Regions from separate parts of the Brevibacillus sp. NSP2.1 genome, predicted to be linked through region 1. Evidence: riboswitches for the same ligand, from Rfam matches in the RefSeq annotation. Region 1 holds a riboswitch; each other region holds the start of a gene.

Region 1 (10,556 bases):
TCGAGCTTTTCTTGCATGCCGCGCTTTTGGGCAATCTCCCGTTCGAGCATGCGGCAGATGCGCTCCTCCTGCGGCTCGATGTGCGCCTGATACCAGCCTTCCATCAGCACGAGCAGGTGCTGGCGCAATTCCTCCGCGTCCACCGAAGTAATATGGGCGATGTACCGTTCGAAAAAGAGATGGCTGCGACAGGCCGCCTGCAACAGTTCGCGATCGGCGCTGCTTCCTTGCGCGGCTTTTCGCCGGGAAGCTTGCTGCGCTTCGCCCAAAAAAGGCAGTGCCTGGTAGCGCAGCTCTTCCTCTGGCAACTGCCTGACGTAGCCAAGAAACGACTTCAGCTCGGCAAAAGGCTGCTGGCGGTACTGGTGAAGCAGATGCAAAAGCGTCTTCCATGTGTTGTGCGCCTTGGCGTAAGCGACCTCGCGCTGGACAGCAGGAGGCAGCGCCTCGATTAGCTCGCGCCAGTGGGCGGGCGGCTGCTCCAGCGTGTGATGAATCTGCTCGTAAGTGGCAACGGCGATGCCCAGCGCTGCTTCAAAAAGCGGCGAAAAGGCGAATTGCACCTCGTAGGTCGTGCGTTCGCTCCCGATGTTCCATACTTTCAAGAGGGGATCATCCTTCCAGTATTTGTAGTACGTCTCATTCTAAATGTTTTGAATTGTAAATTCAATATTTTTCGTATGACTGGTTAGATGGATTTCGAACCAGAATCGTTGAGTGTGGCAGGAAGAGGGGCGAGCGCCTGAAAGCAGCAAGCAGAAGACAGCACCCGAAAAAAGAAAAGCGGCACGCCTCTCCCGCGAGAGTTGCGTGCCACTTTTTACGAGACAAAAGCAAACTTAGTTGACAGTAGAAGGTTGAACGGCGCGTTGCAATGCCTGCTCCAGATCGCCGATGATGTCGTCGATCGCCTCTGTGCCCACCGACAGTCGGATCAGCCCTGGCGTGACCCCGGCAGCCGCCTGTTCTTCCTCATTCATCTGCTGGTGCGTCGTGCTGGCCGGATGGATGACGAGCGACTTGGAATCGCCCACGTTGGCCAGGTGCGAGAACAGCTTCACGGATTCAATCAGTGTTTTGCCTGCCTTCACGCCGCCGCGAATGCCAAAGGTGAGGATGGCGCCAGCGCCTTTTGGCAAATATTTTTGTGCCAGCGCGTAGTTGGCGTCACCTTCCAGGCCAGGGTAGCTGACCCACTCGACCGCTGGATGCGCGGCGAGGAATTGGGCTACGGCCAGGGCGTTCTGGCTGTGGCGTTCCATGCGCAGGTGCAGCGTCTCCAGACCTTGCAGGAACAGGAAGGAGTTGATCGGGGCCACGGCTGCGCCGATGTCGCGCTGCAGTTGGACGCGCGCCTTGATGATGTAGGCGAGCGGTCCGACTGCTTCCGTATAGACGACGCCGTGGTAGCTCGGGTCTGGTGTCGTCAGGCCCGGGAATTTGCCGTTGTTCCAGTCGAACTTGCCGGAATCGACGATGATGCCGCCGATCGCTGTGCCGTGCCCGCCGATGAACTTGGTCGTGGAGTGGACGACGATGTCTGCGCCATGCTCGAATGGACGGCACAGGATCGGCGAAGCGAACGTGTTGTCCACGATCAGCGGCACGCCGTTTTCGTGCGCGATGTCAGCGATTGCCTGCAAGTCCGCCACGTCAATGCGAGGGTTGCCGATCGTCTCGCAAAAGAGCGCCTTTGTTTTCTCATTGATGAACGCCCGGAAGTTTTCCGGATTGGACTGATCGACAAAGTGAACCTTGATGCCAAGACGCGGCAAAGTGTGCGCAAAAAGGTTGTACGTACCGCCGTACAAGCTGCTGGATGCGACAATTTCATCCCCGGCTTGGGCGATGTTCAAAATGGAAAAGGTGATCGCTGCCTGACCAGAGGAAGTTGCCAGAGCACCGACGCCGCCTTCTAGGAGTGCCACGCGCTTTTCAAAGGCGTCCTGGGTCGGATTCATGATGCGGGTGTAAATGTTGCCGAACTCTTTTAAGCCAAACAGGTTGGCGGCGTGCTCCGTGTCGCGGAAGACGTAGGAAGTCGTCTGATAGATCGGAACGGCGCGCGAGCCTGTTACGGGATCTACTTCTTGTCCACCATGTACAGCGAGGGTTTCCGGTTTCCATTGTTGCTGGTCAGACATGCTTATCTCTCCTTTATATATGGGGATTAGGGATAAAAAAACGGAGCATTCCTCTGAGGAGAAGAAGGCTCCGGCTATACACGGGTGTGCACTCATCTCTCAGAATCTATGGATTCTGCAGGAATTAGCACCGCGCAAGGCACGCTTGCTGGTTGCCGGGTTTCACAGGGCCTGTCCCTCCACCGCTCTTGATGAACTGTTGCTTCAGTTGTTGTCATAATTGTATGAAAAACCACACTTCGCTGTCAATAATCAATAATGAGTTATCAGGTTGGATTTGGTGGGATTGAGGCGTTGAGAGATTTGTTCATGCTCACCCGTTCATGCTGTTTCCCATGACGTCCAAAGTACCTGTGTGATACGCCTTGTTGACGTGGTTTGCAGGCTGATGCCCCGCACTCCTTGAGGCGTGGCTGATTCCAGGCGCGGCTTTTCCTTTTTTCACATACAAAAGAACGGCAAATAGCGTACAAACAGCAGCAATTCCCAGTACGTACACCATATAAACTACCTCCTTTTCCAAGGGTGCTCTGCGTTTCTTTGCACCCGCCTTTTTCCAAACCAAAAAGAGAATGCTGTTTTGTATAGTAGTCTTCATATATAGAATGGTTATTTTTGTAAATGTGTCACCCGCCTGTACCGACCAACCATCTCCCTGTCCAAAAACAAACCCACCCTCACACTGTCACAAATTTGTCCCTATATCTCCGCGCTTTCGCCGCCCGCGTCGTTAGAAAATGGCATGGCCCTATGATATGATGGGAGTGGCAGAAAACGACCAAACGATTGTACATATAGGAGGAACATACGCGATGAGCCATGGCGTGAAGGAAATTACCCCGCAGGAGCTGCTGGAAAAGCTCGCGGCCAACGAAAAGCTTCAGGTGATTGACGTGCGTGAGGTGGAGGAGTGGAACGAAGGCCATATCAAAGAAGCCAAGCTGATTCCGCTCGGCTTTTTGCCGCATCGCATCGACGAGCTGGACAAGGAGATCCCGGTCGTCATGGTGTGCCGCAGCGGTGCGCGCAGCCACAGAGCGACCGAATATTTGTGTGAGCTTGGCTTTGACGCTGCCAATATGGTCGGCGGCATGCTGGCTTGGCCTGGCGAGAAGGAAGTGTAAGCCGTACGGTCCATACGGTCACGACCGCACTGGCAACGCCGAGACGTTTTCCACACAAAAAGAAACATGCGCTTTTACGCGGTATAGCGGCGGACGCATGAGAGAAGCAGGGGAGGAAGAAAATCGTGAGTGAGGGAGCACAGCAACAAGGATCCGCGTTGCAGCGCCATTGGTTTACGGTGCTCGCAGGCGTGATTATCCTCGCGATTGTAGGCGTGTTGGGCTACAAATACATGGCAAAAGAGCCGATTCCCGTGATGAAGCCGATTGCCGATTTTACGTTGGACAACAGTGACGGCACTTCGTTTACGTTTTCGGAAGGCAAAGGCAAGGTGCGGCTGGTCGAGTTCATGTTCACCAACTGCCCTGACATTTGCCCGGCGACGACGTACAACATGTCCAAGCTGCAAGAGCAGCTCAAGGAGAAAAAGCTGTTCGGCGACAAGGTCGAGTTCATTTCCATCACCTTTGACCCGGATTTCGACACGCCAGAAGTGTTGCAGCAGTACGCGGCGAAGTTCAAGGCGGATCAGAGCGGCTGGAAGTTTTTGCGCGGCGATGCCCAGGCGGTGGAAAAGGTGACGAAGGATTTCGGGATTGCCGTATTGAAGCAGCCTGACGGTTCCTTTGCCCATACCGCCCGCATGTTCCTCGTCGATGGCGATGGAAACATGCGCCGCGCCTACGGCATGGCAGCCGACATGGACATGGAGCAGATGCTGAAGGAAATGGAGCAGCTTGCGGACTAATCAGGCTGATTCCTCGTACGTGATCTGCACGACATGCTCGGTTTGATTTTCAAATTCAATATGCACGAGTAACGCCCACCTGCGATTGCCCTCCTGGAGCAAGAGTTTGAACGTCTCCTCTGACGTGGTGGGCGTTTTTGCTGTGCGCCCGACGTGCAGGTAGTCGACGATCTGGGCATGCGGATATTTTTTCATCGTCTCCTGCATCGCCAATCTGCCCCATTTGGCATATGGCGGCTGGGCGCAGGCAGGGGCATACTGGAAGAAGAATAACAGCAGGCTTGCTGCGATGGCGGTCAGGACGCTTCGCGCGAGGCGAACGGATACAGAGGCTTGCATGGCGTAAGACCCCCTTTTTTGTATTGGAAAACAAGCTTGCCCTCTATTTTGAAGCCTTTTTTTCATGTCATTCGTAGAAAATATTTACAATTTGGAAAGCGGGGGATTTCATGTACTACTTGCTCATTCCCTTATTTGGTGTTCCGCTCATCCTGGCGATTTTTGCGCTGCGCTCTCGCCGGAGCGGCTTCTGGAAAAAATGGTGGCCGCCTGTCGTGTCAGCGCTGCTGATTTACGGAGGCTGCCTCGCTGCCAACGTGTATTGGCAAGTACAGTACGGCATTCCGGTGCTTCCGACCAAAGCCGATCTGGAGCTGTTTCTTTATTTTTGCCTGTTCCTCGTCTTCGTGTTTTTTATTATGTACCTCGTCTTTTTCTTTGTGATGCGCAAACCGTTCTGGAAAATGAATCTGTTGTTTCTCGCCACGTCGTCTGGTCTGTTTCTCCTGTTTGCCGGGGCTTTTTTAGGCATGGGGCCGTTTATGTCGAAGGTGGAGTACGTCTCGGTTGTGCAGAGTGTAAAAAACAAGTGGCAGGCCGTGCCCGTGCAGGCGTCGAGCAATAAGCCGATTGACGTCACGCTCGTCTACAGCAAAAGGGACTGTCTGAAAAGGTGTGCTGGCCAACCTTACGACAGCCTGATTTTGGTCCGGAACCAGTCGGGGCAGCCGCTGGGCATTGAGCTTTTGGTTCGCCTGCAAAACGAAAGTGGGGCCGTCATCGAAGACAAACAGGCGTTGCCGCTCAAGCTCGCTGCGGGGGAAATCGCGCCGGTATGGACAGAAGATACAAACATGGAAGAAAACTTTTGGGAGCGGGTCAGTACGGTCACGGATGAGAGAGTAGCGGCGATTGCGTATCAGTTTTCTATTATTGACCGAAGATGAATGTGTCGAATTGTCAAGACTGGATGAAACGAACGCCTCGCGTTGTGTTACAATAAGAATGGCATGCTTGGTTCGGGTTCCCAAAATCATGCACGATGATGTTAGGAGGAAAGAGTTTGAGCGACGTTAAGATTTTCGCGATGGGCGGCCTCGGCGAGATCGGAAAAAATATGTATTGCGTCGAGTATGAGGACGAAATTATCATCATTGACTGCGGGGTGAAGTTCCCCGAGAATGAAATGTTCGGTATTGATCTGGTCATCCCCGATATTTCCTATTTGGTGGACAACCAGCACAAGATTAAAGCACTTTTGTTAACGCACGGACATGAGGATCACATCGGAGCGATTCCTTATATTTTCAAGCAAATTAACGTGCCGATCTACGGTGGTCGTCTGACCCTGGGCTTGGTCAAGGCGAAGCTGGAAGAGCATCGCATGCAAAATGACGTGAAGATGATTCCGATCTCAGAAGATACGGAAATCCCCTTCAACCGCCTGAAAGCGTCCTTTTTCCGCACGAATCACAGCATTCCGGATTCGTTCGGGGTTGTGATTCATACGCCGGAAGGGATGGTCATTCATACAGGTGACTTCAAATTCGATATGACGCCAGTCGGACAGACGACCGAGTACGGCAAGATTGCGAAAATCGGGGCGAGCGGCGACGTTTTGGCGCTGCTCTCTGACAGTACGAACAGCGAGCGCTACGGCTTCACCATGTCGGAGCGCACCGTTGGCGAAGGGATTCTCGACGTGGTGCGCAAAGCGCGCGGGCGGATCATCCTGGCGACATTCGCGTCCAACGTGCATCGCCTGCAGCAAGTAGTAGACGCTGCCGAGCAGTGCAATCGCAAAGTAGCGGTGATAGGCCGCAGCATGGAAAAAGTGTTCCTGATCGGACAAGAACTGGGCTACATCCAGATGCCGGAGGGCATGCTGATTGATATCAAGCACATTGACAACTACGCCGACAATCAGGTGCTGATTATTTGCACCGGAAGCCAAGGCGAGCCGATGGCGGCATTGACCCGAATCGCTTCCGGATCGCACCGGACCGTGTCGATCTACCCGGAGGATACCGTCATTATCTCGGCTTCCCCGATTCCAGGCAACACGATCAATGTCAGCAGGACGATTGACAAGCTGTACCGCGCGGGCGCGAACGTCGTGCTCAGCCACGTGTTTGACATTCACGCGTCCGGTCACGGCAGCAGCGAGGAGTTGAAGCTCATGCTCAACTTCATTCGTCCCAAGTACTTTATCCCGATTCACGGGGAGTACCGGATGTTGAAGACGCACGCGAAGCTGGCGCAGCAGGTAGGAATTGAGGAGAGCAACATTTTCCTCATGGACAACGGCGAGGTGCTGAACTGCAACCGCGAAAAGGCATGGCTCAGCAAAGTTCACGCCGGCATCGTCCTGATCGACGGCAGCGGCATCGGCGACGTGGGCAACATCGTCCTGCGCGACCGCAAGCATTTGGCAGAGGATGGCCTGATGGTCGTGGTCGTCAGCCTCGATATGAAAAACTTCAAGATTCTCACCGGACCTGACATTGTCAGCCGCGGCTTTGTGTACGTGCGCGGTTCGGAATCGCTCATCCAGGAAGCGACGCTGTTGGTTCGCCAGCGCCTCCAGGAAGCGTTGGACAAGAAGATCAAGGAATGGTCGGAGTTGAAGTCCCAGATCAACGAAGTCATCAAGCCGTTTATTTACGAAAAGACGGGCCGCAATCCGATGATTCTCACCATTTTGATGGAAGTGTAGGACTGGAGCACTTCTTCGTTCTCCCGGGGACGCGATCGGGTTATAATAATACGTAAATGGATACGTGATACAAAGGAGAGGTTGCCCCATGATGTCTTATGAAGCATATATGAGCCAAGTAATTCAACCGATGCGCGACGAACTGACGCGCAACGGATTTGTAGAGCTGCGCACAGCAGAAGAGGTTGAGCAGACGCTGCCAAACGCAAAAGGTCTGACGCTGGTAGTCGTAAACTCGGTTTGCGGCTGCGCGGCAGGGCTGGCTCGTCCGGCAGTGGTTCATTCCTTGAACCATTCCACCAAGCCAGACAACATTTACACTGTATTTGCAGGACAAGACAAGGAAGCGACAGCGAAAGCCCGCGAGTACTTTGAAGGCTACGCGCCATCTTCCCCGTCTTTTGCGATCATGAAGGACGGCAAAATCATGACGATGATCGAGCGTCATCAGATTGAGAACAACGACCTGCAAACGATCTCCAACCTGTTGACTACCGCTTACGACACGTACAAATAAGCTAGCATGGCCATGACAAGACGCTCGCGAACGGGCGTCTTGTTTCACATCCCGATGAACCTGAAAGGAGCTGCCCGCAGCATGCAGACCCGATCGTTTGGACGAGATCCGCATCAAGTCTCTTTGCTCGGCTTCGGCGCCCAGCGAATTGTGGACGAGCACGATTGCACCGAGGAGCAGGCAATCGCCATCATTCGGCGCGCCGTAGAAGCAGGAGTCAATTACTTTGATACAGCCCCTACATACAGCGCTGGACAGTCGGAGACACGGGTAGGACTGGGGCTTGCAGGCTTGCGCGACCGCGTGTGGATCGCGACGAAGACGGGAGGACGCACGCGCGACCTGGCCCTGAAAGATTTGGAGGGCAGCTTGAAGCGGCTGCAGACCGATTACGTCGACGAGTGGCGGATGCACAACATCATGCAGCCGCACGATCTGGAGGCGATTTTTGCAAAAGGAGGCGCGCTGGAAGCGATGCTGGAAGCGCGAGAGCAAGGCTTGATCCGCAAAATCAGCATCAGCGGGCACACAGACCCGCGCCTGCTGGCAGAAGCGATTCGCCGCTTTCCTTTTGACAGCGCCCTCGTCGCTTTGTCTGCTCTCGATCATTTCATCTACAGCTTTGCGCACGATTTCGTTCCGCAAGCGGTGGAAAAAGGCGTCGCGGTCATCGGCATGAAAGTGATGGGGCTGGGCAAGCTGGCTCCGTGGACAGAGCAAGCGCTGCGCTATACGTGGAGTCTCCCCGTTTCGACGGCGATCCTCGGCGTGAGCAGAATGGACGAGCTGGAAGCGGACTTGGCCGCGGCCAACGCCTTCGTGCCGATGACGGACATCGAACGCGTGGAGCTGTTTCAACAGATCATGCCGCTGGTGCGCCCGGACGTGCTGCGCTGGAAGGCGCGCGAATGGATGGCTGGCGAATGGTATCAGTTGCCGGAGCTGTCTTTTTGACAAAAGCGAAAGTCTCTTCTGATTTTCTGGAAGGGGCTTTCTTTTTGTTTTTTAGAGCGTGGCTGGAAACAAGCTGGTGGTGATAACCGGAGCTAGGCGAGGATTGGGCAGGTCGATGGCAGAGCGATTTCACGAAGCAGGCTGGAGCGTGGCAGGCTGTGGCCGTTCGGCCGTGGCGCTCGATCCGGGCGGCAGTATTGACACCTCCATGCTGCGTTCCTGCTCGCCGCAGGAAGTGGCAATGACCCCGGCCAGCGAGGTGCCGATGGCCATTCCCAGGTTGTTCGCGACATATACGATGTTGAACAGCTCTCGGCGCTGCTCTTTCCAGCGAAAGCCGATGAACGCCTGAATCGCCGGGAACGACAGGTTGAAGGTAAAGCCAAGCCCGGTCATCAGCGCGATGTAAACAGGCCAGCTATTCGTGAGCGGAATCGACAACTGGATGAGTCCTTGAACCAGCAAGGCCCCGACAATCAGCCGTTTGGCGCCCAGGCGGTGAAAAAGCGTCCCGCCGACGAACTGCCCCACAATTCCTGCCAGCGATTAAACCATCAGCACAAAGCCTGCCTCGGTCATGGAGCGTTGCAAAATCGTATGTACGTACAAAGTGGTAAGCGGCAACATGAAAGCGCTGCCGGAAGAGTTGATGAAGCTCGCAACCAGGAAGAACAGGGCTACTCGCGGATACCGCTGCAAAAAGGAAGTGGGAGAAATCACGGCCGGTCACCCCTTTGGGATTGTGTTGCTTGTAGTATAACGAATATTTTAAACATTGCAAACATAAAAATATAAAAAGTGAAAAGCACCCAAATAAAGGCTGCTCCACATCCTATAGATTCGAGTATACTAAACAAGTGGTGAGATGAGTTCATGTGATACAGAGAATAAAAGGTGGAGTAGTTCTTTATGCGAATGTGGAAACGGGTGTTGCTCCTGATGTTTGTCGCGATTGCCGCGACAGCAGGTTATTACGGATACTCTTTTTATCAGTTTGCTCACAATATTCAAGAGCCGAATGTCATTCGGCCAGCCCCGCCGGATGGCGGTGCCGCGACGAAAGCGGCGGAGATTCCGGAATGGGATGGCGAAGAGCGGGTGAACATCCTGTTGATGGGGGTGGACCGCAGGGGAATGAAAAATAACGGGCTCCCCCGTTCGGACTCGATGATGCTCGTCAGTATCGACCCGGCCTCCAAGCGCTACGACGTATTTTCCATTTTGCGCGACACGTACGTAGACATTCCGGGGAACGGCAGCTCGCGCATCAACTCGGCGATCGTGGAGGGCGGACCGGAACTGGCGATGAAGACCGTCAGCCAGTTTACAGGGCTTCCGGTGGACCGCTACGTCATCACCGACTTTGAAGGCTTCAAGGCTTTGATTGACTCTGTCGGTGGTGTCGAGATTGATGTGGAAAAAAATATGTACTATCACGACCCGACCGATAAAGGCATCTACGACATCAATTTGAAAAAGGGACTGCAGCAACTGGATGGCAACAAGGCTCTGCAATACGTTCGTTTTCGCCATGACGCCACATCGGACTACACGCGCACAGAGCGTCAGCGCAAGCTGCTGACGGCTGTGGTGAGCCAGATGAAGAGCGGCACGACCTTGATTCAATTGCCGTCCATCCTGAAAGAAGTGACGCCGTATATCCAGACGAATATCAGTTCCATGGATATGCTGAGGCTGTCTGCGCTTGGGCTGAAATTAAACACCGCGGAGCCAGGCAACTACCAATTGCCGCCAATGGGGATGTTCCGCGAATCCCATCGGGCAGGCGCGGTGCTCATTCCGGATGTCGACCAGATCCAGTCTTTTATCAAGGAAAAGCTGGAACCGCCAGCAGAAGAAGCGGTTTCGCAAACGAATAGCACGACCGATAGCAACGAAAACAGCACGCCAAATTGAGCGTGCTGTTTTTTTGTGTTTTCGGGCAGACTAACCATGATTTGCTATGTATGGGGGTGAGGGGAATGGACCAGGAGATTGCGCGTAAATGGTTTTCCCATACAGGGGACTTGCGAACGGAACATATCGACGAGCCGGACGGCCGCATGCGGCTGT
Region 2 (10,556 bases), 1.2 Mb from region 1:
TGCCTCGACGGGCCTCTCCCTGCCTGTGATCGTCGAAGGGAAAATATGTAAAGAGGCGCTGAAGTACCGCGAACGGGACGAAGGCTGGCTTTTGCAGGAGCTGAAAAAAAGCGGCGTCGCCATCGAGCAGGTTTTTCTCGCCACATTGAATCGGCAAAACGACTTGCTGTTTTTTGAGAAACATCCGGACAATCCGCAGCGGGTTCCGCCCGTTCAGCATTGAGAGGAAGGCAGACAGCATGCAGCGTACAGGCGCGCCAGGCTATCCCATTCAAGGAAGCCTGTAGTTTGCCGATTTCGTTTATTAAAAAATATTTTATCAATTAAAAATAATTTTAGAAGATAAGTGTGGTTGTCATCTCAATTAGGGAGGAATGACCATGCTTGTTTTCAAGGCGATGGAGCAATGTTCGGTGGCGGAGGCCGTTTTGGCCTACAACAGAGGGTTTTCCGGCTATTTTTTCGACCAGTCCAAAACGCCGGACACGCTTATCTGGAAAATGGGGAAGGAGGAACTTTCGCCTGCGCATTCGCTGGTTGCGTTTGTAATGGCGAGCCGGCCGGAATCGTGCTGAACGGGATATGGAACAGAGGCGGGCGAAAAATCGGCTGGAACGGAGGGACAGGGGTGGCGCCGAAGCACAGGCGCAGCGGAGTCGGGCAAGCGTTGATCGAAGCGACGTTGCAGATTTACCGCGAGCAGGGCGTGGAGCTTGCGGCGCTGGTCGCCATCTCGAGAACGTGCAGGCGGGCGGCTACGCGCTGTACAGGCGGATTTTTGATGAACAGGGAAGGCAAACGACTGCCTTGCTGTTTCAGTGTGAAGCCAGTCCCGGACGAGCAGACCGGGAGGCGATTGTCGCAAGCGCACTGGCCCATGTGTTTGCTCCGCTGGACCAGGAGCTTCATCGCCTCACCGTCAATTTGCCCGTCGCAAATGAGGCAACCACCCGAATTTTGCAAAGTGCGGGCTTTTCCACGCTGGCCGAGCAGGTTTTCATGACCAGGCCACTCGCCTAGCTGCTACTGCGGCTGATGGTACGGAAACGTAATCGTGAACTTGGTGCCGACCTTCGGCTTGCTCGACACGCTCACAGAACCGCCAAACGTGTGAATGACGTGATAGGAATAAGTCAGGCCGAGTCCGGTCCCGCTCGTTTTGGTAGAAAAATAGATCGTGCCAAGTCGTCTGATCTGGCCCTCGTCCATCCCGATGCCGTTGTCCTTGATGACGAGCAGGGCGTTGTTTTTTTCGATGAACAACGACAGGGAGACTTTCCCTTTGGCCGTCTCCGCGCATGCCTCGATGGCGTTTTTGATAAAGTTGACCAGCACCTGCTTGAACTCGTCGGGATTGGCCATGATCGTGACGGGCTTTTCATAAGCTTGCAGCTCCAACTCGACGTTGTTCATGTTGGCAAACGGCAGCATGACCTCGCGGACGACATGGAGCTGCTCGCATACGTCGATCAGCTCGGTGCGCTCCTTGAGCGGCTTGGACAGCGCCAGGTACTCCGTCAAAATCGCTTCCGTGCGCTGAATCTCGTCCATGCTGATGCGAATGTACTGATCGGTTTTCGCAATGTTTCCCGGGTCCTCCTGGATCAGGCGCAAAAATCCTTTGACGGCCGTGAGCGGGTTTCGCACCTCGTGCGCCAGTGAAGCGGCGACGTGGCTCATCGTCTCGATTTTTTCGTTTTGGGCATGGCGAATGAACAATTCCTTGTCTGATACGCATTTGCTAAATAACGACATCAACAGCCAGATGCCGACAAAATTTTGAACGGGAATCACAAGCACATGATAGGGAAGCTGATGGGATACATAGGTGGGAAAATTGAAATAGGTCAACCCCAAATCTATCAGGGAAAAAAGCGCACCCGTCAAAAGAGTAAACAGTGTTTTCCGATAACTGGCTTTGTAGCGTTGATATATCAGGAGGGAGATTGCAAACGTGGCGGCCATTACGAGCATGGCGACCCAGGTGCCTTCGCCGCCCAGATAAAAGCGGTACAGCGCTGATTCGATCAGCACGATCAAGGCGATTCGTACTCCGCCGTAGATCAGAGCGAAAAAGACGATGACGTGCCTGATGTCGAAAATGATTCCTTCGTTGACGCTCGAAGCGAAGGTCATCGCCAGAAACATGCAGACAGAGCTGGTTACGAGAATAAAGCAACGGCTATAGTTACGCATCCGGTCGCGGTAATAGATGTTGAACAAAACAAACGGTGTCAAGGCAAAAAACATTTGCAAGATTAGTTCTTTTAGTAGACTCATTAGACATCCCCATCGCAAATTTGCATGGCTTTTGCTTCAATCTACAAGGTTTCGACAAGACCTTACATAATTCCTCCAAAATTTGGACATCGAGTTGGGATTATTTTGGAGGACAAAAGCTTCAAAAACCTAGTTGACAGATGGGTAAAACAAGGATTATAGTCTGTATATATTAATACAAACGTTGCGAAAATAAAAACTACTCTTATCCAGAGAAGGCTGAGGGAATGGCCCTATGATGCCCGGCAACCTAGCTGGCAAGATCACCGTCTTGCGAGCCAAGGTGCTAACTCCAACAGGTAGCGATACCTGACAGATAAGAGGCGCGAATCTTGTCGATCAAGCCTCTTTCATCTGTTGAAAGAGGCTTTTCCTATTGGAAGGTCGTCGCCTCCTCAGCTTGAAGCTCAGCAGGAAGAAAGAAAAAGGGGGATTTTTCGATGAAAAAGAAACTGGGTCTTGTCACATCAATCGTACTGGCTGCGTCGCTGGCCTTGACCGCTTGCGGCGGGGGAGCGGACACCCAAAATCAGGCGGGAAGCGGCGCTTCCGGCGGCGAGAAGGCGAAGCGCATTGCCTTGATTATGCGCCAAAACGTCGGCACGTTTTCTGCCCAATACATTAACGGCGTGAAGCAGGAAGTCGAGAAAAACGGCGGCGAGCTGACCGTATTCAACGCAGATACCGATTTGTCGAAAATGGCCTCCAACCTCGATGCTGCGGTGAACCAAAATTTTGACGGCATCCTGATTGACCACGGTACGGCGGAAGCGCTGCAGCAAGGCACGCAAAAAGCGGTCGACAAAAAGATCCCGGTTGTGCTGTTCGACACCGATATCAAGCTGCCGGGCGTCCCTGTCGTCGAGCAAGATGACAACAAGCTGGCCGAGTTGAGCCTGGAAAAGCTGGCTGCCGATACGGGCGGCAAAGGCAACATCGTGAAAATTTGGGTAGCGGGCTTTGCGCCGATGGAAAAGCGCCAGGTAACGTATGAAGCATTCCTGAAAAAATACCCGGATATCAAGGAAATCGCCGCGTTTGGCTCGGCAACGAACAACACCGCGCTGGATACGCAAGCGCAGATGGAAGCGATTTTGAAAAAGTATCCGAACAAAGGCGACATTACAGCCGTATGGGCATCGTGGGATGAATTTGCCAAAGGGGCAACCCGTGCGATCCAGCAAGCAGGACGCACCGAGATCAAGGTGTACGGCATCGACCTGAGCGACGAAGACTTGCAACTGATCCAGGAGCCAAACTCTCCTTGGGTCGCGACAGCAGCGGTAGATCCGTCGAATATCGGACGCATTCACGCGCAGACCGTTTTCCAAAAAATGAAAGGCGAGCAAGTGCCAGACAGCGTGAAGCTGAATCCGGTGCTGGTCAAACAGGAAGACTTGCCAAAGGATAAAAAAGTAACGATGGGCGATCTGTCCCAATACGTACAAGAGTGGGGCAAGTAAGCAAATAGAGCTGGTTGGTTTGGCTATTCCCGTTGCTTTTGTCAACGGGAATCTTGTTTATTTAGGGGGTGCGAAAAGTGTCCAGCTTGCAGATGAAAGGGATTGTGAAGCAGTTTTCCGGCGTGCCTGCGTTGCGCTCCGTCGATTTTGAAGTCAAGGCTGGCGAGGTGCACGCGCTGCTCGGAGCGAACGGAGCGGGAAAAAGCACGCTGATGAAAATTCTTACAGGTGCGTATCAGCCGGATGGCGGCAGCATCGCGATTGACGGCAAGGACGTCTCGATCCAATCGCCGCAGGATGCGAAAGCGTTGGGCATCCAGTGCGTCTACCAGGAAGTCGATACGGCGCTGATCCCGTATTTGAGCGTGACGGAAAACATTTTGCTCGACCAGATCGTGTCCAAAAGCAGCAAGGGACTCATGAACTGGCAAGGGCTGCACAAGGAAGCGGAGAGCATTTTGCAAAGCTTCGGCTTTTCCATCCCTGTGCGCATGCTCGTCGAGGAATGTACGCTGTCCGAAAAGCAACTGATCTTGATTGCCCGCGCGACCGTGCAAAAAGCGAAGTACGTCATTTTTGACGAACCGACAGCCCCGTTGAGCACGAAGGAGAGCGAGCGGCTGTTTCTCATTATCGACCAGTTGAAAAAAGCAGGCGTCGGGATCATCTACATTTCCCATCGGCTGCCGGAAATTTTCGAAATCTGCGACCGGATCACGGTCATGCGCGACGGTCAACTGATTGCCACGAGCGAGACGGCCGCTACTACGATGGATGAAGTCATCGGGAACATGCTGGGCAAAAGCTTCGAGGAAGAGTTCCCGAAAGTGGAGCTGCCGATTGGCGAAGTGATCCTGGAAGCGGCCGGAGTGGCTGGCGGCAAGGTGCGCGGTGCGGATGTGAGCGTTCGCGAGGGCGAGATCGTAGGCGTCGTAGGACTTGTCGGGGCAGGGAAGACGGAGCTGGCCCGGCTGCTGTTCGGAGCGGATGCGGCCGAAGCTGGCGAGATCAGGCTGAAAGGCAAGGCGGTACGCCTGCGCTCGCCAAAGGAAGCCGTGGATGCAGGGATCGTCCTCGTCCCGGAGGAGCGGCGAAAAGAAGGCATTTTTGTCGAGGAGTCGGTGAAAAACAATTTGTCTGTCTCGACTTTGTGGAAATGGTCGCGCCTCGGGTTTGTCCGCAGGGGAGTCGAGGCGGGGCAAGCGCGGGAGCTGGTGCAGCGGCTGGGTGTGAAGACAGCGGACATCGGCCAGCTCGTCGGCCACCTCAGCGGGGGGAACCAGCAAAAGGTCGCAATCGGCAAATGGCTCGATACGGATGCGCAAATTTTCATGTTTGACGAACCGACCAAAGGCGTGGACATCGGCGCGAAAAGCGATATTTACCGCCTGATCGGAAAGCTGGCGGAGCAGCGCAAGGGCGTTTTGTACTTTTCCTGCGAGTTTGCGGAGGTGCTGGGCATCGCGGACCGGATTCTGGTCATGTTCGAAGGGAAAATCGTCCGGGAGCTGAGCCGGGCGGAAGCGACGCAGGAGCGGATTATGTATTATGCAAGCGGAGGTGAGTAACGTGGAAGGTAAAAAATTCAGCCTGTTTGATTTTATTTACAAATACGGAACGGTTGCGGTTATTGTTATCGTTATGCTGTTATTCAGTTTGACCAACCCGTATTTTTTTACGTATGACAACATTACGGACATTTTGCGCTCGATCTCGATCGTGACGTTTGTCGCCATCGGCGTTACGTTTTCCTTGATTGTCGGGGGCTTTGACCTGTCTGTCGGTTCGACGGTGTCGCTGACTACCGTCGTCTCGGCCTCGATGATGGTCTGGTACGAGCAGGGCGTGTTCGCCACACTGGTCGTTCCGATTGCGCTCAGCCTGATCGTCGGGCTGGTCAACGCGTTTCTGGTCGTCAAAATCCGGATTCCCGACCTGCTGGCGACGCTCGCGATGCTCTACATCGTCAACGGGCTGCACATGACGTATTCCAAAGGCTACTCGATCTACGCCAACATGCCGATGGAAGACGGTTCGATGGCTCCGGGGAAATTCCAGGAGTGGTTTTTGTGGCTTGGCCAAGGCAAAATTTTCTCGCTGCCTGTGCCAGTTATCCTGACCTTTTTGCTGGTCGCGGTCACGCACATCTACCTGACCTACACCAGACAAGGACGGATGCTGTACATGACGGGCGGCAATCTGGAAGCCGCGCGCTTGTCAGGCATTCCGGTCAATCGCTACCGCACGCTCGCCTACGTGTTATCCGCGCTGTTTGCCGGCTTGGGCGGGATGCTCTTGGCGGCGCGGATCGGGACAGGCCAGGTGAGCAGCGGCGGCTCGATGCTGATGGATGCAGTGGCAGCGGCGTTTGTCGGCTTCTCTGTATTCGGCGCGGGCAAGCCGAATGTGTTCGGGACGTTCGTCGGCGCAATCCTGATCGGGGTGCTGCTCAACGGCATGACGATGCTCAACCTGCCGTACTACGCCTACGATATTATCAAAGGGACGGTATTGGCGCTGGCGTTGGCTGTGACGTATTACCAGCTTCGGCGGAAAAGAAAAGCGTAGAGGTGTTTGCGTTCGCGCGTGCAAGGCAGGTCGTCAGGGAGAAGCTGGCGGCCTGTTTTTGTTGGGCAGAAGAAGAGTGGGTACGATTCTTATCAGTGTACGTGCAGCATGGCGAGGCTGCGAAGGCGAGGAAAGCAAGAGTTGTGCCTTTTTGGGACGGAGGTTTTTTTTCGATTGCTTGGCGACTTGGTGCAGTCAAGGTAGTTTAGGTTAGTTTAGGCGAGAATGTGGTTTTTATTGCGAGCCGTGGGATCAAGGCGGACTGGCTGCTTGGAAAACGGTTGATCGTCGCGGTAGTGGTGAGAGGAAACAGGAGAAAGCGCTACAGGTACTTGGGCCTCTAGCGGGGGAGCGGAGGCTGGGTAGGAGTCCCAAAGACCTTCGCTGCTTTCTCCTGTTTCCTCTACGAGCTGTTTCTGTCGTTCGGGGGTGATTTTGGGTTGTAGATCAGGAAGCAAAGTGCTTAAGACAAGGAAGCGGTTTTTCTAAAAGCATGCATGTTGTATCGTCAGGGAGGCTAGCATTAATAGCTCTCAAGAAAGACGACAATCCCACCGCAAGCTTTCTTTTTTGTAGTGTCTTTTTCCCCGGAGCCGGGCAGTGATACCCCCAGCAGGGAGCCCAAGAAGTTACAGCGATTTCGTCTCTTTTCTCGCCACACCAAAAGCGCCGATAAAGGAGCTTTAAAAACCCAACCAACCCCACAGCATCATGTTCGGCTCATCACGCCACTACACTGCAAACAATTTTTTATAGTTCCAATCCATTTTTGTAACAGATAAGAATGGATAAGACTCTTATCAAAGCATAAGTGCAGCAACATAACGAGACTTCGAACGAAACGATAGAGCAAGACTGATGCCCGCTAGGTACGTGAAGGCTTCGCCATTGGCTCGGCGCAGCCAAGTTTTCTCATGCAAGAAAATGGTAATAGTTTCACACAGAACATCCCTCCGCTATAATACCTCTGGGGGGATATAAGTGATTCATTATAAGACGTACATACGCGGTGAGGGTTATGAATGGGTGACCTTCGTCCACGGCGCGGGCGGCAGCTCATCCATCTGGTATAAACAGATCAAAGCTTACAAAGAACATTTTAATATTCTCCTCGTCGATTTGCGCGGTCATGGCAGGTCGAAGCAGCATCTGGGGAAGCGGCGGCCGAAATACACGTTCGAGGACGTGAGCCGCGACATTATCGAGGTGATGAAGCACGAGAACATCGCTTCCAGCCATTTTGTCGCGGTTTCGCTCGGGACGATCATCGTGCAGATCATAGCAGAGCTGGAGCCGCACAAAATACGCTCGATGGTTTTGGCGGGAGCCGTGACCCGGCTGAATTTGCGTTCGCAGGTGCTGATTGCGCTCGGCAATCTCGTCAAGCACATCGTGCCGTACATGTGGCTGTACAAACTGTTTGCCTGGGTCATCATGCCGCGGGCGCGCCATCGCGAATCCCGGTCGTTATTTGTCAGAGAAGCGCAAAAGCTTTGTCAAAAAGAGTTCAAGCGCTGGTTTTCGCTGACGCACGGCATCAATGCGTTTTTATGCAGCCTGCTGGCGAAGGAGCCTCCGATTCCGGCCCTGTTTGTGATGGGCGACGAAGACTACATGTTTTTGCCCGCGGTTCAAGCGTGTGTGAGTCAGAGACAGTATGCGCAGTTGCGCCTTTTGATGAACTGCGGCCACGTGGTCAATGTCGATCAGCCGGAAGAGTTTAACCGGATTTCGATCGGATTTATCCGCGAGCAGACGGGGGATGGACGGTACGAGGTAAGCCCCGCTTAGCTTGTGCGTTTGGCTGCCAGGCTTTGCGTTTGCGATTTGAACAGAAATGTGTTCCAATAAATGGAGCGGGTTCGGATTTGGTTTTGGCATACATTTTCAGCGAAGGAGGACACGGCATGTCGATTCAAAATGAACACGACTTGCTCGCTTTGCAGCGGATCGGGAGAATTGTGGCAGAAGCTAGAGAAGCGATGCTGAAGGCCGTCCGGGCGGGCATCACGACAAAAGAGCTGGATCGTATCGGCGGCGATATTTTGGCGAAGTACGGTGCGCGCTCGGCTCCACAGGTGACGTACGACTTCCCCGGGCAGACGTGCATCAGCGTGAATCACGTTGTGGCGCACGGGATTCCCGACGGAACCGTGTTGAAGGAAGGCGATGTCGTCAACGTCGACGTCTCCGCAGAGCTGGACGGTTATTTTGCCGATACAGGCGCTTCGGTTGTCGTGGGACAGGGAGAGCCAGTGAAGCAGGCGCTGTGCAAATGCGCAGAGGAATCGCTGTACAAGGCGCTGGATTCGGCCAAGGCTGGCTCCAAGTTGAGCCAGATCGGGCGCATCGTCCACAATGAAGCGAAGGCAAAAGGATTTACGGTCGTCAAAAATCTCACAGGCCACGGCATCGGCAAAAGCTTGCACGAGGAGCCGGCGCACGTCCTCAACTACTACGACAAATGGGACAAACGGCTGCTTACGGACGGGCTGGTGCTCGCTGTCGAAACGTTTATTTCCACTGGAACGGAGTATGTGAAGGATGGGGCAGACGGCTGGGCTTGGGTGACGCCGGACAGAAGCTACGTCGCCCAGTACGAGCACACCGTCGTCATAACGCGCGGCAAGCCGATTATTTTGACGGCTTAATCTTTTTTTTTTCGCGTTTTTGCGCGCGGTGTTTTTGCGATCGTGAAAAAAGAGAGAGGCCCTATTGCGCTGATAGGGTCTTTTTGTTGTGCGAGAAAAGTTGCGAGAATGGGCAAGAATAACTTGCAGAACAGCCAAAGATTGTATATTCTCTATATAAGAATACATGTTCGTATTTACGGGAGGTCTTTTCCGATGAATCGATGTGGCTGGGTGAATCAGGACCCGTTGTATTTGGATTATCACGACCGGGAGTGGGGCGTGCCTGTCTACGATGACCGGCTGCTCTTTGAATATTTGAATCTGGAGGGCGCGCAGGCGGGGCTGAGCTGGTACACGATCCTGAAAAAGCGGGAGAACTACCGCCGGGCTTTTGACAACTTTGAAGCGGAAAAGATCGTGCAGTACGACGAGGAAAAGATCGAACAGCTTTTGCAGGATGAGGGCATCGTGCGGAACAAGCTGAAAATCAGAGGCGTCGTCAAAAACGCTCACGCCTATCTCAAAGTCGTGGAGGAGTTCGGCTCCTTTTCCAGCTACATCTGGTCGTTCGTCGGCGGCAAGCCGATCCACAACCACTTTCAGGAGCTTAGGGACGTACCTGCCTCCACCGAAATCAGCGACAAGATGAGCAAGGATTTGAAAAAGCGCGGCTTCACGTTTGTCGGTTCGACGATCTGCTACGCGTTCATGCAGGCAGTAGGCATGGTGAACGACCACGTGGCGACGTGCGATCTGTATCAAAAAGACTAATCAGGCTGGAACAGGGAGAGAGGGGGAAGCGACATGAACGCGAACGATCTGCTGATTCTGAATTTCGAGGAAGTCAGACGCCGAAGCATCAAAGTATGGCGGGCGATTCCAGACGACAGGCTGAACTGGAAGCCCGACGACAAAGCGTTTACCTGCGCACAAATGATTCGGCATGTCATCGAGGGCGAATTTTTGTATCACCAGATTTTGATTCAGCGAGGCAGCGCCGCTCTGTCTGCTCTCCCGAATCCGTATGAAACCAAGCCGTTCACGACCGTCGAGGAAGATTTGGCGTTTGCGCAGCCGTACCGGGAACAGTTTCTCGCCTTTGTCAAAGGGCTGGACAAAAGCGACCTGGAGAGCATTCGCATCGACCGCTCCGATGTCGGGTACGTCAGAACACTAGGGGACATGCTGCTGCGGATCGCCTATCACGAGTCCGTCCATACCGGCCAGCTTCTCGATTATATGAGAACGATGGGTGTCAAGCGGCCGAACATTTGGGACTGATCTGATGAACGCCCACGAGGAAATTCGATAAGAGCCAAGAGCCAGGACCTTTGCCAGATTGGGGAGGGGCTGGCTTTTGGTGTTTTTTGGTAAGGGGGGTGTTCTCGCTTTTGCCCAAACTTTCGCCCAGCCTCTCGCGCAAGTCTGTGCCCAGCCCTTAGCCTCGGCCTTGTTCGGCTTCTTGTCTAAACTTCGTGTAGCTTCTCGTCCAAACATTGTCCAGCCCTTAGCCCCGACTTTTTCAGCTTCTCGTCTCGGCCCTCACCGAGCTACTTGCCCCGGCCTTCGCCCAAGCCCTTCCCTAGCCTCACGCCCACCCTCACGCCTTAGC
Region 3 (10,556 bases), 810 kb from region 1:
ATTCAAATAATCAAATATTCGAATATACGAAAAGAAGGGTTGCTACCATGAAGTGGGCCGCTAGATTTGAGGGCTACAATACGCAAGCATTCAGAAAAGACTGCGTGTCAGGACTAATCGTAGGGATTATCGCAATTCCGCTTGGCATGGCGTTCGCGATCGCCTCAGGCGTCAAACCGGAGTACGGGATTTACACCACCATCATCGCGGGTACGCTCATCTCGCTTTTTGGCGGCTCCCGCTACCAGATCGGCGGGCCGACCGGGGCCTTTATCCCGATTTTGTTTGCCATCGTCATGCAGTACGGCTATGAGGATTTGCTGCTCGCGGGCTTCATGGCCGGGATTCTTCTCGTCCTGATGGGGCTGCTCAAGCTTGGCGGACTTATCAAATTCATCCCCCGCCCCGTCACCATCGGATTTACTGCCGGGATTGCCGTCATTATTTTTACGGGGCAGATCGCCAATTTCCTCGGTCTGTCGCAAGTGCAGCGGCACGAGGACTTTTTGTCCAACATGAAGGAAGTCGCCGTTCACCTCGATACAACCAGCTTGTACAGCGTAGCGACGGCAGTCTTGAGTCTCGCCATTATTTTAATCACGCCGCGCTTCGTGCGAAATATTCCAGGCTCGCTCGTCGGCCTGGTCATTTCCAGCGTCGTTGCCTTCCTCTTTTTCGAAGGAAAAGTCGCGACGATCGGTTCGACCTTCGGAGAGATTCCCAACGCGCTGCCCGGCTTCCATTTTCCTGAAATTACGCTGGAGCGCGTCCAAAAACTGCTGAGTCCCGCTCTAATCATTGCTATACTAGGAGCGATAGAGTCTTTGCTGTCTGCGGTAGTCGCGGATGGCATGACACGCAGTCGCCACAACAGCAACCAGGAGCTGATCGGGCAAGGCATCGCCAACATGGTGACGCCGCTTTTCGGGGGAATACCCGCTACAGGCGCGATTGCCAGAACCGCGACGAATATCCGCAGCGGAGCGACCTCCCCTGTGTCCGGAATCGTCCACGGCATCGTCGTCCTGCTCATTCTCGTCCTGCTCGCTCCTTACGCCTCGCACATTCCTTTGGCGAGCATGGCGCCGATTCTGATGCTGGTCGCCTGGAACATGAGCGAGCGCAAGGAATTTGCGCACATCCTGAAAGCAAGGACGAGCGACTCTCTCGTGCTGCTGATTACTTTTTTGTTGACTGTCTTTACGAATCTGACTACCGCCGTCGAGGTCGGGCTGGTGCTGGCCGTGCTGCTGTTTATCAAACGAATGCGCGAAAGCCTGCGAGTAGCCAAAGTATTGCCCGACCCTTCCTTGAAGCATGAGAAGGTCACGCCTCACATGGTGACGTCCCAGCACGATTGCCCGCAAATCAGCATCTACACGATCGAGGGACCGCTCTTTTTCGGGGATGCCGATCTGTTCGAAAGCTCGCTTGCGAACACGTTGCAGCATCAGCCAAAAGTGTTGCTGCTGCGAATGGGCAAAGTACCGTTTCTGGACATGACGGGCGAAGCCAATTTGTCGCGGATCGTGAAACAATGCATGAGTCAGGGAACAACGGTACTCGTCTCCGGAATCCAAAACGCCCCGAAACAAATTTTAGAGCGCACGGGCCTTTATGCGCTCATCGGCGAAGCACACTTTTTCGACCACACCGGAGAGGCAATCGAGTACGCCCTGCGCCGGCTGGACGTCGGCAAATGTCTGGGCTGCCAGCACTTTGCTTTCCGGGAATGCGCGAGCCTGGCTGATCCTCACTCGCAAACGGCTTGCGTGCAGCAAACATCCCAAACATCGGTATGACGAAAAGATCGGAGGAACCTGCTATTGAATTTGGAGCTACAGCAATTTAAAGCGAATTTCTTCAAAGCACTGGGTCATCCCCTGCGGATTCGGATTCTGGAGCTCTTGGCGGAGGGAGACAAAAACGTGAACGAGCTGCAAACGCTCATCGGCAGCGAAGGCTCGGCCGTTTCCCAGCAACTCGCTATTTTGCGCAACAACAACATCGTGTACGGAACAAAGGACGGAAACAAGGTGACGTATTCCTTGCGCGACCCGATGATTATCGAGCTGCTCAGCGTTGCCCGGCAAATTTTCAACAACCACCTGATCGACACGATCTCGATGCTGGATCGCTTCAATGAAGAATAGCGGCTGTCGTATGGCAAAAGAAAAAGCCCGGGACTTCTCATCGTCCCGGGCTTGCTTCATTTTTATGCGGAAACGGACACTAGCGCATCCAGCGCAATCAGCGCCTCGGCTTCAATCGCTTTGGCCATCGTCTCTGTGTGCGGGTTGTACGAGGCAAGCAAATCGGCATCGGCGTAGCCGTCAATCGCGAGGATCGACCCGGCCTTCATGCCGCGCAGCGCGGCAATGACGAACAGCGCGGAGTTTTCCATCTCGACAGCCAACACCCCTGCTTTTTGGTACAGCTTGTGCGGAAATTCGAGGACGCCGCTGTAAAAAACATCGAGCGTCAGCGTGATGCCTTCCGCTACGTGCAGCCCCGATTCGTGCGCTTTTGCTGCTTGCACGAGCGCATCTGCCACGCGGCGATTGGCGACAGCCGGGAAACCGGGCGGAACCAACTGGCTTGTAAGCCCGTCCTGGCGCACAACAGCCGAGCTGATGACGAGGCTGCCCGGCTCGATTTCTTGCTGATACGATCCGGCCGTCCCGACGCGGATGATGACCTGTACGCCACCCTTCGCCAGTTCTTCAAAGCATACAGCCGCTCCAGGCGAACCGACGCCGTGGCTGACTACCGCTACCTCCGTGCCCCTCCAGCTTCCGGCATAGCTGTGGTACTCGCGATTTTCCCCAATTTGCCGCGTGTTTTCCAGCTTGGAGGCGATCAAGGCAGCGCGTTTCGGATCGCCGCAGACGATAGCGCGTTTTGGCAGTTGTTCCGGGTCTACTTTCAGATTGGTCAGCATCTCAATCAAACTCCTTTTTCTCCCATTCGTCTTCCGGGATCGGCAACGCCTCACCGGAAAACCGCTCTTCGCGGAACGGGTCTGCGATCAGGTGAAAGCCGTTTTGCTCCCAGAAGCCGGGCTTGTTTTCGCGCATAAACTCAATGCCGCGCAGCCACTTCACGCTTTTCCAGAAATACAGGTGCGGGACGACCAGGCGCAGCGGCCAGCCGTGCTTGTCCGTCAGCGGCTCCCCGTCAAAGGAATGGGCCAACAGCACATCGTCGCGCATCAGGTCGGCCAGCGGCACATTCGCCGTGTAATCGTGATCGCCGTGCAGCATGACGTAGGACGCGGCGGGCACGACACCGATTGCCTGCAAAAAATCACGGAAGCGCACGCCTGTAAATGCATTGTCAAACCGCGACCAGCGCGTCACGCAGTGAATGTCGCTTTTCACCGTCACCTGCGGCAGCGCCATGAGCTGTTCGTAGTTGAGCGTAACTTCCCGGTCGACCTCGCCAAACACGCGCAGCGTCCAGTCCTTCATGTCGTAGGTGGGCACTTCGCCCTCGTGCAAAATAGGAAAGCGCTCTGTCAATACTTGTCCTGGCGGAAGCCGTTTGGCCAATGCCGGGTCGACCGCCGGCACCTTCATCCGTTTGATCCGATCTGCCTTGTTCATGTTGCGTACCCCCTTGGTCTTTGCTGACTGCACCCTCCTTTTACCGGGTGCTCTGCTGATTATGGCTGGCGCCTTGCATCCGATCCTTCAGGAAGAACATCGCCACCACCGTGAGCAAATACGGCAGCATCGAAGTAAACTGCGTCGGAAGCGAGAAGCCTTGCAGACGAATGCTCAGCGCATCCATCAAGCCGAACAGGAAGCTCGACGCCAAAATTCCCAGCGGGTGAGACTGCCCCATCATCATCGCGACCAGGGCGATAAAGCCGCGACCCGCGGTCATCCCTTCCGAAAACATCGTCACTTGCCCCAAAGAAAGCTGCGCTCCGGCAATCCCGCACAAAGCGCCGCACATGACGATCGCGAGCACCTGCAAGCCTGCTACCTTCAACCCAAGGCTGCGGGCAGCCACCGGATTGGAACCGACGGCGAGAACCCGGAAGCCGGTAACCGTCTTGTAAAAGAACAAATAGAGCGCAATCGCGGCCACAAACGCGAGGTAGACGAGCGGCGAATGCCCCGATACGACCTCGCCCACGACCGGAATGTGCTGTAGCCCCGGAATGTCCCACTTCGGCAAGCCTGCCATGTCTTTATCGTAAAAAGCTCCCTTGACGCCAAAAATCGCCCGCAACGCAAACGTCGTCAAACCGAGCGCGAGGAAATTGATCGCCACCCCGACGACGATCTCGTTTGCTTTCAGCTTGATCGTCATATAGGCAAACAGCAGGGAAAAAAGAACGCTCGTCAGCGCCGCGATCAAGATTGCGAGGAACAGATTCCCGGTAAAGTGATTGCCGACGATGGCGGAAAAGGCGCCAACGAGCACCATGCCTTCCAGACCTACATTAAAAATGCCAACCCGCGCGCACAGCGCTCCCCCCAATGCCGCGAGCAAAATCGGCGTCACCATCCGAATGGTAGAACTGACGAGGGACCAATCAAGCAGCTCCATGAGATTCTCCCCCTTTTGCTTTCCGCTTTTTCCACCAGTCGTAGCTGAATTTAGCCGAGATAAACAGGATCAGCACGGCTGAAATCACGCTGGCCAGCTCCAGCGGTACCTCTGTGTTGCGCTCCACGCCCATCGCTCCCGTCTGGAACGCAGCCAGCAGAATCGAGGTAAACACGACACCCACCGGATGGGAGTTCGCCAAAAGCGTTGCCATCAGCCCTGTCCAGGCGAAGTTCGGCACCGTCAAAGCGCCGTCGACAAAACGATAGTGCGCCCCCAGCACCTCGACCGTTCCTGCCAGGCCGGCCAATCCGCCGCTCGCAAACATGCCCGTCAGCATGACGCGAATGCGGTTGATCCCCCCGTACTGGGCAAACAGCGGGTTTTGTCCGAGCATTTTCACTTCATAGCCAAACGGCGTAAAGCGAATCACCCAAAACAGGATCGCGGCACCGACGATGGCAAACAAAAAGCCCGCGTGCACGCTCATCCCCGCAAACAACTTGGGCAACCAGACGCTTTTATCGAGCATGACCGTCTGCGCCAGCGCCGCCGAACCGCTGCGGTCGCGAAACGGCTCGGTTACGAGGTAGCTTGCGAACAGAACGGCGATATAGTTGAACAGCAAGGTGGAGATGAGCAGCGGTATGCGGAATCTCGCCTCCATAAAGCCCGGCAGCAGCGCCCACAAACCGCCTGCCGCCATCCCCGTGAGAATCGCCGCCACCAGCTTCACGACTCCCGGTGCGGGCAAATAGATCGCCACGAGCGTAGCGCTGATCGCCCCGAGCACCATCTGTCCTTCTGCCCCCAGGTTGAACACTCCCGCCCGAAAAGCAAGCGACAGCCCCAAGGCGATCAGCATGATCGGCGTCGCTCTCGCCAAGGTAGAGGTGAAGAAGTAGAAGCTGCCGAAGGCCCCTTTCCACATTTCCTGATACGTGCCCAGGATAGATTCCCCTACCGAAGCGATGACGAGCGCCCCGATCAACAGCCCGATGACAACCGCCAAAAGCGGCTGAACCAGTGATTTACCCAGCTCTTTGATTGCTGCCATGAACGCTTCCTCCCGCCATTAACACGCTGATTTTTTCCTCGGTTGCCTCTTTGCGCGAAAGCTCTCCGGCGATCCGCCCTTTGTACATCACCAAAATCCGGTCTGACAGCGCCAAAATTTCCGACAGCTCGGACGAAACCAGCAAAATTCCGTCGCCTGCGTTGCGCTTGTCGATCAGCGCCTGATGGATGTACTCCATCGCGCCGATATCGACACCCCGGGTCGGCTCCGCCGCGATCAAAAACGGAGTCTCATGTCCCAGCTCTCGCGCCACGATCAGCTTTTGCAGATTTCCGCCCGACAAATTCCCGGCCAGCTCCTGAAGCTGTCTGGAGCCTGTCTTGATCGCGAACTTTTCTACCCAGCCTCTGACGACCTGGCGAAAAGCTTCCCGCCGCACGACGCCGCGCCGATTGAACGCAGGCTTTCGCTGATAGCCCATCAGCGCGTTTTCCTCGACGCTCTCCAGCTTGGCCGTCCCCCACAAGTAGCGATCTTCCGGGATGTGCGCCAAGCCCGCCTCGCGAATCGTCGCGACAGTCTGGTTGGTGACGTCCTTGCCGCCCAGCCGAATCGTTCCCTCCTGTGCCGTCCGCAAGCCGCTGATCGCTTGCAGCAGTTCGGACTGGCCGTTGCCCGATACGCCCGCGATGCCGACGATTTCCCCGTGATGCACGGTAAAGCTGACCCGGTCGAGCAGCGTCTGTTTTTCCCGAACCGTCAAGTTCTCCACCTGCAAAAGCGGCCCCCGCTCCAGATCGACGCGCTCGCTCAGCTCCCGCAGCTCGCGTCCGACCATCAGCCGGGCCAGATCGTCCACATTCGTCTCGTTACGCGCTACCGTGCCCGTCACCTTGCCGCCGCGCAACACCGTGATCCGATCTGCGACCTCCATCACTTCCTGCAGCTTGTGCGTAATCAAAATGACGCTCTTCCCGCTCTCCGCCAGATGGCGGATCGTCTGCAACAGCTCGCGAACTTCAAGCGGCGTCAGCACGGCAGTCGGCTCGTCCAGCACGATGATGTCCGCTCCCTGGTACAGCACCTTGAGAATTTCCACACGCTGCTGCTCGCCGATGGAGCAGTTGGACACTCTAGCCTGTGCATCTATCGGAATCCGGTACTGCTCGCTTAGTGCGCGGACCTTTTCCACGGCGTCCTTCCGGCGGAAAAATCCGGCCTGCTGCGGCTCGTAGCCGATCACGATATTTTCCGCCACGCTAAACTCGCCAAACAGCATGAAGTGCTGGTGCACCATCCCGATCCCGCTGCGAATGGCGTCCTGCGGCCCGCGAAAAGCGACAGGCTTGCCGCCTAGCACGATCTCGCCGGACGTAGGCTGCTCCATGCCGTACAGCATCCTCATCAGCGTCGTCTTGCCCGCGCCGTTTTCCCCGACGATGGCGTGGACTTCTCCCGCAGCAAGCGAAAACGAGACCTTGTCGTTTGCAATAAAATCTCCGTATTTCTTGGTCATGGCCCGCATTTCCAAACGATCGGTCATCCTTGCTCCTCCTTCTTTGCGCCTAGCCTTTCTCTTCCTTGCCTCTGCTCCTTGCCTTGCATATAAGGAAGACCGACTACACAGTTGTAGTCGGTCACAATCATGCACTGTGCGCTAGCTGTTAAAACGAGTCTGGCACTTTGCGGGTACCAGCGATGATCTCCTCGCTGATCGCTTTTACTTTGTCCACGACTTCCTGGCCAATAAAAGCGTTCAGAGGCGTCTGGCTCTCGTGCGTCACATACGTTACGCCTACGCCTTTTTCTTTCAGGCCGTAAGTGACAACGCCCGGCTTGAACGAGCCTTCTACGAACGACTTCACGGTTTCATACGCAGCGGCATCTGTCCCTTTGAGCTGGGACAACACGATGTGCTCAGGGTCGATCGTGGTGCGGTCAACGTCCTGTCCCGATGTATAGAAGCCTTTTTCCTTCGCGGCCTCGAACACGCCGAGGTCGCCTACTGCTGCCGCTCCGTTGATGAAGTCGGCGCCTTTGGATGCTTGCAGCAGCGCCAGCTCCTTCGCTTTTGCCGGGTCAGAGAAGCTTCCTACGTAGTTCACCAGGAACTCCGCGTTTGGATTGGTTGCTTTCAAGCCTTCCTGGAAGCCGCCTGTCCATTTTTTCAACAGCGGAATATCCATGGCGACAACCATGCCGACCTTGTTTGTCTTCGTGGCAAGACCTGCCGCAGCGCCCATCAGGTAAGCCGCTTCCTGCTCGCGGAAGGTAACGCTGCGCACGTTTGGCAAATCTACTACGGTATCAATAATCGCGAAGTTGCGGTCAGGATTTTCGGCTGCCACTTTTTTCAGCGCGTCTTCCGCTTCAAAAGAAGAAGTGATAATCAGATCGTAGTTTTCCGCTACCGCAACGCGCAAATTTTCTTCGATGGCGCCGTGGTCAGTAGACTCGATGCTTTTTACTTCTGCGCCAAATTCCTGTCCTGCTTTTTTCGCGCCTTCGTCCATTTGCTGGAAGAACGGGTTTACCCCGATTTTTTCCGGCAAAATCAGCGCAATGCGCTTCTTCGCCGCGCCTTCTTGCCCTGCCGCTTCTTCTTTTGGCTTGTCAGCAGGCGCATTTCCGCCAGCCGAACAGCCCGCAGCCAAAACAGCAAAAGTGGTGAATGCTAACAACAACTTCTTCATGGTGTCTTCCGCTCCCATCCGAACGTTCTACGTTTTTTCTGTATCCTACTACGTAATGTACGGCTTTTTTCCGAAAAAATCAATATTAAACACGAATATTTTGCAATAAAAATATTTTATCGTTCGTGTATTACCCCTCCTGACAACAAAAAAACTCTTCCCGAAGGAAGAGTTTGCGTCCGAAGCCGTCCTCTTCCTCATCTGTCAAAACCCCGGTACAGGTTTTGCAGGAATTGGCACCTTTCTGTCCATGTCACGCATGTCCAGTGGTTGCCGGGCTTCATCGGGCCAGTCCCTCCGCCGCTCTCGATAAGGAGATAAAAACTATCAAGTTACAATGCATTCATTCTAGCAGAACAAACTGAAAAAGCAATTGTTTTTTCAGACTGTTCTCGCCAATTTTACACTTTGGCGCCTATTGTCTGTGAAACGTTTCCTGCAGCCGATGCGACAGATTGTTCAGCTCCCCCAGCTCTTCGGTAATTTCCCGCACCTTTTGATGCTGGTTTTCCGCTGTGGCGAAAAGCTCCTCCAGATTGGCGACCGACTGCTCGGTGACAGCGGTAATGGTCGACATTTCCATCGCCACTTCGCCCGAGCGCATTTTTACCCGGTTCATGCTGGAGCCGACCTGCTCCGCTGCCTGCAGGAAGGCCATCATGCCGGAGCGCACCGCCTCGATCGACGCCACTGTTTTCACAGCCAGCTCCTGGCCTTTTGCCACCGAAGCTTCCCCGTTGCTGATCTGCTGTACAGCGTTCTCGCTTTCCTGATGGAGCGATTTGAGAATCTCGGTAATTTCCTGTGTAGCGGTTGCGCTCTGCTCCGCCAGCTTGCGCACCTCGTCTGCCACCACGGCGAAGCCGCGGCCGTGCTCGCCTGCACGCGCCGACTCGATGGCGGCGTTTAGCGCAAGCAGGTTCGTTTGTGTCGCAATCTGGTTGATGGCTCCTACGATTTCCTCGACCCGATTGGCCTGGCGGTTGAGCTGGTGAATCGTCGACGCTGCCACGTTGACGGCAGAAACGATCTGTTCCATTTGCTGCGACAGCTCTTTCATCATGTCGACGCTTTCTTTCAGGCGGCGGTTGTTCTGGTCGGACTCGCTCTTCATCGCGTTCGTCTGCGTGGTGACCGCCACGATCTCCTGGTCGATCGACTGCACCTCTTCCTCGATCTTCACTGTCGAGTTCGCCTGCGACTCCATGCCCGTCGCCACTTCCTTGAAGGCGATCATCATTTCATCCGTATTGCGTTTCGTTCCTTCGGCATGCTCGTGTACGTGCTCTGTCGTACGGTCGATCTGCTCGGTCATCTGTTGGATATGGACGAGCATCTCTCCCAGGCGACGCTCTTTTTCTTCCGCTTCCTGGCGGGCGATGTTTGCCTTCTGCAAGGACGCTTGTCCCGCCAGACAGAGGTACGTCACCGCTCCCATCATCATCAGAATCGCCATGATGCGTAGCACCAGATTCAGCTCGGTGAAATCGCCGCTGAAAATCTCGTACGATCCTGTGTAAAATCCGACCAGCGTCACGATGATTTGCGCAATTCCGGCTGTCACTACGAGCTTCCAATCCAGGTAAGCCGCGAGAAAACCCATGACCACAAAAGCGAGAAACGTAACTTCTGGATACGTCGTGAAATGATCGAACGAAATCGCGTAAAACATAAGTCCGATCGCTACCAGATAACGAATGACATGGCTGTCTCTTTTGATGAAGTAAAAAGGCGAAACAATAAGGGTGACCAGCAATCCGAGGGACGTCACTTTCCAGAAATTAGCGTCGACTTGATAGGCAATGAGTCCCGCCATCCACAGATGGTTCCATAGGATAAAAATCATAAAGCCTTCTTTGTCCGTTAATGTGTTGCGAACCAATTGAATCATAGTTGCCCCCCTTTTCCCTGCTACTTATGTATCGGATTCTTTTTCCATTATATCGCGCTCAGATTGACTAATTTGTGAAAAAAGTGAGAACAGCCAAAACCAGTGACGAATAGGCTACTATCATACCCCTTATTTTAAGACATCTGGAAAGGAACTAAGAACCGTGGAAGAACAACGCAATCTTTTGCCAGCCACCGTGCTGACGCGGACGATCCAACGTCCGAATACCACGATTTATTACCCGCAACTGGCGGGGCTAGCCAATCAGCAAGCAGAAAAAGACATCAACCGCGCCATTTTGCAAACGGTCCAAGGATTGATTCACGAACAGCAACGGGTACAAGTACCGGGAAATACCCAAATGCAAGGAAGCTACGAAATCAAAACGAACGAG

Evidence for each region. Region 1 has a riboswitch for S-adenosylmethionine ahead of M655_RS25960 (homocysteine synthase). Riboswitches for the same ligand answer to the same signal wherever they lie in the genome.
Region 2: another riboswitch for S-adenosylmethionine. It lies ahead of M655_RS03985 (sugar ABC transporter substrate-binding protein); the one in region 1 lies ahead of M655_RS25960 (homocysteine synthase).
Region 3: another riboswitch for S-adenosylmethionine. It lies ahead of M655_RS02145 (BMP family lipoprotein); the one in region 1 lies ahead of M655_RS25960 (homocysteine synthase).

Annotation. Positions count from the first base shown of each region.
Region 1 covers NZ_CP048274.1:5,264,054-5,274,609, reverse strand. The annotation lists gene M655_RS25965 (ArsR/SmtB family transcription factor) at 1-605, opposite strand, end outside; gene M655_RS25960 (homocysteine synthase) at 840-2,144, opposite strand; SAM riboswitch class I at 2,234-2,342, opposite strand; gene M655_RS25955 (hypothetical protein) at 2,458-2,646, opposite strand; gene M655_RS25950 (rhodanese-like domain-containing protein) at 2,957-3,268, shown strand; gene M655_RS25945 (SCO family protein) at 3,394-4,017, shown strand; gene M655_RS25940 (YqzG/YhdC family protein) at 4,018-4,356, opposite strand; gene M655_RS25935 (hypothetical protein) at 4,467-5,243, shown strand; gene rnjA (ribonuclease J1) at 5,342-7,012, shown strand; gene M655_RS25925 (BrxA/BrxB family bacilliredoxin) at 7,101-7,529, shown strand; gene M655_RS25920 (aldo/keto reductase) at 7,611-8,483, shown strand; gene M655_RS25910 (MFS transporter) at 8,613-9,014, opposite strand; gene M655_RS25905 (hypothetical protein) at 9,030-9,203, opposite strand; gene M655_RS25900 (LCP family protein) at 9,393-10,400, shown strand; gene M655_RS25895 (hypothetical protein) at 10,466-10,556, shown strand, end outside.
Region 2 covers NZ_CP048274.1:814,102-824,657, forward strand. The annotation lists gene M655_RS03965 (DUF421 domain-containing protein) at 1-223, shown strand, start outside; gene M655_RS03970 (hypothetical protein) at 381-575, shown strand; gene M655_RS03975 (GNAT family N-acetyltransferase) at 569-1,003, shown strand; gene M655_RS03980 (ATP-binding protein) at 1,024-2,280, opposite strand; SAM riboswitch class I at 2,483-2,603, shown strand; gene M655_RS03985 (sugar ABC transporter substrate-binding protein) at 2,721-3,743, shown strand; gene M655_RS03990 (sugar ABC transporter ATP-binding protein) at 3,821-5,311, shown strand; gene M655_RS03995 (ABC transporter permease) at 5,313-6,311, shown strand; gene M655_RS04000 (alpha/beta fold hydrolase) at 7,293-8,102, shown strand; gene map (type I methionyl aminopeptidase) at 8,219-8,962, shown strand; gene M655_RS04010 (DNA-3-methyladenine glycosylase I) at 9,158-9,715, shown strand; gene M655_RS04015 (DinB family protein) at 9,749-10,225, shown strand.
Region 3 covers NZ_CP048274.1:430,413-440,968, reverse strand. The annotation lists gene M655_RS02180 (SulP family inorganic anion transporter) at 48-1,802, shown strand; gene M655_RS02175 (ArsR/SmtB family transcription factor) at 1,827-2,153, shown strand; gene M655_RS02170 (nucleoside phosphorylase) at 2,216-2,941, opposite strand; gene M655_RS02165 (sulfite oxidase-like oxidoreductase) at 2,943-3,605, opposite strand; gene M655_RS02160 (ABC transporter permease) at 3,646-4,560, opposite strand; gene M655_RS02155 (ABC transporter permease) at 4,547-5,617, opposite strand; gene M655_RS02150 (ABC transporter ATP-binding protein) at 5,592-7,121, opposite strand; gene M655_RS02145 (BMP family lipoprotein) at 7,243-8,271, opposite strand; SAM riboswitch class I at 8,466-8,587, opposite strand; gene M655_RS02140 (methyl-accepting chemotaxis protein) at 8,687-10,162, opposite strand; gene M655_RS02135 (DUF3298 and DUF4163 domain-containing protein) at 10,326-10,556, shown strand, end outside.